2 regions of the Syntrophotalea acetylenivorans genome follow, and region 2 is predicted to be linked to the other one. Evidence: predicted binding sites of a transcription regulator. Region 2 holds the regulator's gene; the other holds the start of a gene.

Region 1 (3,133 bases), 690 kb from region 2:
CCGATGTGCACATCCACCACCCGGTCGATCACCGCCTCGCCGTGATCATAGAGTCGGTTCAGCAGTTCCTCCCGGCTCAATACCCGGCCCGGCGAACGCATCAGAGCGTAGAGAAGCTTGTATTCAACGGCCGTCAGGGTCACCGGTTGATCATCCACGGTCACCCGATGCTTTTCCAGGTCGAGGGTCAAACCATCGTGTATAAGAACATTGGGAACATCGGTTTTAGGTGGTGCGGCGGGCCTCATTCGACGCAGGATGGCTTTGACTCGCTCCACCAGCTCCCGGGGGCTGAAAGGTTTAACTACGTAGTCGTCTGCCCCCAGGGATAGACCCAGCACCCGGTCGATTTCCTCCTCACGAGCGGTCAGCATCAATATCGGTACGTCTGATACCTTGCGCAATTCCCGGCAAATCTCCCAACCGTCCATCCCCGGCAGCATTACATCCAGGATTACGAAGCCGGGTTTTTCCTTCTGTGCCGTTTCCAGAGCTTGCGCACCGTCATGCACCTTCAGAGTGGTGAATCCTTCTCTTTCCAGGTAGGTTGTCACCAACGCCGCTGTGTTGCGGTCGTCTTCGACGATCAGGATCGGACCGGGCAGGTCGGCAGGGTTCATGGGTGGGCTCCGATATGGATTATTTGTGGCGGGTGAAAAGTTGCTGTCATTATAACAACTTTCCGTTGCAGGGTGGAAGGGGCGGAGTTGGTTTTTAGGTTGACAACCGGAAGGTGGCGCAAGAGAATGTTTTTTGCTTCATTGGGTATGGCTTATTTATGCGAGAGGTAAGCACTTAGAAAAAATAAGGACAGGCCTCTGTTTCTTAACGTTAGTTCGAAGTTCCTGGGAGAATTTCTTTAATTTTCAGAAATTCAGTATACTGTATCAAGAATTCAAAAGTTTCTGATTCCTGTCACCTGTGTGCTCGATAACTACAATGGCCGCGTTCGTATCGTGCGGCGCTAAGAGAGAGGCTTGTCGATGAGTGAGGAACTTCGTATTCCCATCAGCGCCAGTGTACGCCATATTCACCTCTGTCGCGAAGATGTCGAGGCGCTCTTCGGCGCCGGCCATCAGCTTGCCCCCGCCAAGGCGTTAAGCCAGCCCGGGCAGTTTGCCTGTGAAGAGACTGTCTCCGTCTGCGGACCCAAAGGTCGTATTGAGCGCGTGCGGGTGCTCGGCCCCGAGCGCGAAGAGACGCAGCTTGAAATATCCCGCACCGACGAGTTCAAACTCGGCGTTGATGCACCGGTCCGCGCCTCGGGTAAGCTCGAGGGCACGCCTGGTATCCGCCTCGAGGGCCCTCACGGTGCCGTGGAGCTCGAACAAGGCGTGATTCAGGCGGCGCGACATATCCATATGACACCGGCCGACGCCAAGCGCTTAGGTGTTGAGGATGGGCAAATGGTGATGGTGCGCGTGGGCGGCGAGCGCGGGATCATATACGATGATGTGCTGGTGCGGGTCAAAAAGAGCTACGCCCTCGATATGCATATCGACACCGATGAAGCCAATGCGGCGAATTTAGGCTCCGATGCGTGGGGCGTACTGATCAAAGGCCCCACCGAGGTTGCCCCTGACCCCAACGATTGAACGGCAAGAGCGAGACAAGGGGCACGGCCGGAAACGAAAGTACTGCCGAAAATCCAAATGCAAATAACGGTGGGAGAAGACTTGACAAATAGAGCTGTTGGTCTGTCTCTAATACGTATTCCTTGGTCCGGGGCAAGCGATTTTAAGGCCGTGTTTGCGGTGTTTAAATCAGCCGCGAAAAAATCCTTTCTGAGCGCCATATAACCTTGCGTCTTCTTCATAAAGTGGTGTTTTATAGTAGAGTATTGACTGAGGCGATGATTGCACGGGAGTCGGGGGAGTGATGGCATTGGACAAAAAAACAGTGGTACTCGCGGTGTTGATCGGCGTTGTTGCCGGAACCGGAGCCTATACCTTTAAATATGCCAAGGGCCTTTCCTACCTCAGCGCCGAACCCAAGGCCTGTGTCAACTGCCACATTATGACGCCTCAATACGATTCGTGGCAGAAGTCCAGCCATCATGCGGCCGCCACTTGTGTCGACTGCCATCTCCCACACGATTTTATTGGGAAGTACATCGCCAAGGCGGAAAACGGCTGGCACCACTCAAAGGGCTTCACTTTGCAGGATTTTCAAGAGCCCATCATGATCAAGGGAAAGAACCGCCAAATTCTTCAGCGCAATTGTGTCAAGTGCCATGAAGATATGGTTCATGAAATGTTCCGGCAGGATATAACCAATCCCGATGCAGTCAGCTGCGTCCATTGCCATGCTTCAGTAGGTCACGGTGAATTGCCGACAAGCATCGGCGGAGCGGATCGGGGAGAAGAAAGGGAGAGGATAGGCCATGAGTGACCTGAGCAAAAAACGCCGCGGTCTCGGAATTTTCATTGGGCTGATAGTGGTCGTCGCAATTGCTGCTGTGGCGGTAACCGCATTGCTGACCAATGTTTTCGAGCGCAAGAGCGAAGGCAGATCGCCGTATTTGCGGTTGGTCGAAGTAAACGAGGATACGACCGATCCAGCAATATGGGGAAAAAACTGGCCGAAGCAGTACGATGGTTATAAACGCACTGCAATTGCCACCCGCACACGTTTCGGAGGCCACGGCGGCAGCGAAGCGCTGCCCGAAGAAAAGATAGAGCGTGATCCGTGGCTTAAGCGCATGTTCCTCGGCTACGCCTTCTCCATCGATTATCGCGACCGCCGCGGCCACGCATTCATGCTTTCCGACCAGGAACAGACCGAGCGACAAACCAAACCGCAGTCGGGCTCCTGCATGCACTGCCACGCCTCGATCATGCCCGTGTACCGTGAACTCGGCGATGGTGATGCTCTGGCGGGTATGAACAAAACCCACGCCATGTCGTATCAGGAACTCAATAAAATGGTCCATGAGATGGGGCATGCACACCCGGTCTCTTGTGTCGACTGTCATGACCCCGATACGATGCAGGTCCGGGTAACCCGCCCGGCCTTTATTGTCGGAGTGCAGCGTCTTGCGGAATCCGATGCACCGGTTCCGGCCATCCCTTCTATAGATATCTGGCGAAAGGGTTCGCGTTCCAAGCCCTATGACCCGAATGTCGATGCTACT
Region 2 (3,133 bases):
TCGAACTTGCGACCGACCAGACGCTTGATGGCGAACAGGGTATTTTCCGGGTTCGTTACTGCCTGGCGCTTCGCTTGCTGGCCAACCAGACGCTCACCGCTCTCGGAAAATGCTACCATGGACGGTGTGGTACGGGAACCTTCTGCATTGGCGATAACGATGGGCTCGCCACCTTCCATAACGGCAACACAGGAATTGGTGGTGCCGAGGTCTATACCGATTACTTTACCCATAACTTTATATCCTCCTTGGTGATGTTTTCTTTATATGGCTTAGCGTAAAATCAAAGGCCGGTTAATATTTAATCAATCCTTGGACGAGTCCGCCGGAGCTTTGGCAATCATTACCAGTGCCGGCCGCAACAGCCTGTCATTCAAGGTGTATCCCTTTTGCATTTCTTGCACTACGGTGTTCGGTGCATGTTCGGCGCTCTCCAACTGCCCCATCGCTTCGTGACAGTCGGGACTGAAGGTTTCGCCAATGGCTGCTACCGGGACGACGCCGAGGCGCTCGAGGGTCTTGCGGAACTGGTCGAGAGTCATCTGCACCCCTTCGAGAAGGCCGCCTTCCTGATCTTGCTCAGCATGGTCCACGGCCCGCTCCAGATTATCGAGGATCGGCAGCATATCGCGAAGCAGGTTCTCATTGGCAAAACGAGCCAAGTCCTCTTTTTCACGCTGCATGCGCTTGCGGTAATTCTCCAGCTCAGCCCGCTCCCGCAGATAGAGATCCCAATTCTTTTGAGCCTCGGCCTGACTTTCGGCCAGAACCTCTTCCGCAGAGGGCTCTGACTTTTCGGCTACAGACGCTTCCTCTTCTTGAGGCACCTGATTTACGGCCGCTGCTTTGTCCTGTTCTTGTTTCTTTTTCTGTGGCAAGGGCTTTTTCTCCTTTATCTTTTATTCCGATTCGCTATTTAAAATATCGCTGACCAGGCTGGCGGCATAGTCGACCAGAGGAATCACCATGGCATAAGGCATGCGCGTTGGTCCGATCACACCTAGAATGCCGGTCGTGCCGCGGCGGCTGGAATAACATGAGGTAACCAGACTACAACCTTCGATTTCGCTGTGGTTGTCGGCGCTGCCGATGAGAATCTGCACTCCCTCAACCTGCTGAGCCTTGTCGAGCAGCTCGACCAGCAGGCTTTTTTGATCAAAAGTCCGTAACAGGCGCTTCATGGTGGACAGATCGGCAAACTCCGGTTGCTCCAGAATATTACTCGCGCCTTCGACAAACACCTGCCCCCCCAGATCGAGCTGAAGCACATAGCTGGAAAGGAGCAAAGCCCGGCGTTGCAAACTGTCGAACAGAGCTTGTTCTTGAGCCATTTCGGAAGCTATACGGCTCTTGATTTCTTGAATGGACAGTCCGGAAAATTCCTGATTAAGGTAGTTTGTCACCTCATCCAGTTCGCCTTGGGTGAGGGGGACATCGACCTCTACCAATTTATGCTGCACAATGCCGGTCTGGGTGATAAAAACCACCAACACACGCTGCTCTGCCAATCGCACAAATTCGATACGGCGAAACACCGTCGAAGTAAAGCGCGGCACCATAACCAGACCGGTATAGTTGGAGGTAGCGGACAGAATACGTCCTGCTTCACGCAGCAGACCTTCGGTATCCAGTTCAGGAACCTGGCATTCCCGCCGCAGATGGTCCCGTACTTCGTGGCTCAGCTGCTGAACCCGCAGCAGACTAGCTACGTAAAAACGATACCCTTTGTCCGTCGGTATGCGTCCGGCGGAGGTATGGGGCGAATAAAGATAGCCGAGCTCTTCAAGATCGGCCATAACATTGCGCACTGATGCCGGCGACAGGTTGATGCCGGTTCGACGACTTAACGTCCGTGAGCCCACCGGTTCACCGGTAGTCGTATAGTCTTCGATGATCGCTTGCAGGATCAGTCGACTGCGTTCGCTCAGTTCTTCGCTCATCGCATCCACCCGCCCGTGTCTTGCCTCTTAGCAAAAGACACCTGCCAGGCCCCAAAAGAGATCCCGGCTGAAAAAAGTTCAAGCCGGAAAAACCCGGCCGATCCAACCTGTTAGCACTCATCCAAGCGGAGTGCTAACGGAGCACAACATAACAACGGGTATAGGCTTTGTCAAGGGAAAGGCAGGAGGAAAATAACTACTTTCAACCCGCCTTATTCATGGGGCTTTGTAGCGAAACCGGCAAGTGTGCGTGAGATCGAACCAAGCGCAGGCAATTGCCCTGCAGACGTACTTGCAGTACGTCGAAGCGCAACGAGCGAGCACGGCTTGAAATTGCGTGCTATTGCCTGTTGCAGCAGATGTCTTCATGAATAAGACGGGTTAAAGAAAAAAAGAGATGAAATGATCGAACAACAACCAACCCTGCAAATCGAATCTCCAGCGCCCTGCATCGAGGGTAAGACGCTGGCCGCAACGCCGCACAGCTTCAGGAAAAGCCTCGGCGACACCAAGACCGAACTGGCGAAAAAAATCTTTATCCGAAACCCCTTCCTGGCAACGCAAGCCCAAATAGAGGGTCTCCGCCATAGCCCCCTGTCGATCGAAAGTCTCCAGGGTCACCGCCGGGTCGCGCCCCTGCATAAGCCGTTGCCGGTAGCGATCCAGATCGGCGGGGACCTCCCGCCGCGTACCGTAACCAGCGGGAATAAAGGAGTGGGCTCCAGCGCCTACGGCAAAACAGGGTTGGCGACGCCAATAAGCAAGATTGTGACGACAGCGTCGGTCGGGGAGAGCATAATTGGAGATCTCGTAATGCTCAAAACCGGCGGCAGTGAGTTGTTCATGAACGGTAAGGTAAAGCTCCGGGAATTCATCCTCATCCGGCAACGCCAGTGCTCCTCGAAGCCTCCGTTGCTCAAAGGGAGTTCCCGCCTCCACAGTCAAACCATAACAAGACATGTGATCCGGCTGTAACTGCAACAGAGCGTCAAGATCCTGTAGTAATTCCTTCCGGCCCTGGTTAGGCAAACCGAACATCAGATCGCAACCAACGTTCTCAAAACCGACCTGCCGGGCCCAGGTCACGACCTGAACGGCCTCCTTGGCCGAATGACCGCGCCCCAAAAGCTGCAAAGCGTCGTCTTGCAAAGACTGCACGCCAAAGGACAGACGGTTAACTCCGGCATCCCGGT

The links. Region 2 encodes HrcA, which represses chaperone genes, less so after heat shock. Its sites were predicted from a motif close to TGTTAGCACTCNNNNNNNNNGAGTGCTAACA; they were not measured.
Region 1: the regulator HrcA is predicted to act here: its motif matches at 1,854-1,884, upstream of nrfH (cytochrome c nitrite reductase small subunit).

The regions. Positions count from the first base shown of each region.
Region 1 covers NZ_CP015519.1:2,996,814-2,999,946, forward strand. The annotation lists gene A7E78_RS13725 (response regulator transcription factor) at 1-620, opposite strand, end outside; gene pduL (phosphate propanoyltransferase) at 984-1,595, shown strand; gene nrfH (cytochrome c nitrite reductase small subunit) at 1,885-2,391, shown strand; gene A7E78_RS13740 (ammonia-forming cytochrome c nitrite reductase subunit c552) at 2,384-3,133, shown strand, end outside.
Region 2 covers NZ_CP015519.1:2,311,549-2,314,681, reverse strand. The annotation lists gene dnaK (molecular chaperone DnaK) at 1-233, opposite strand, end outside; gene grpE (nucleotide exchange factor GrpE) at 306-878, opposite strand; gene hrcA (heat-inducible transcriptional repressor HrcA) at 900-1,940, opposite strand; gene hemW (radical SAM family heme chaperone HemW) at 2,322-3,133, opposite strand, start outside.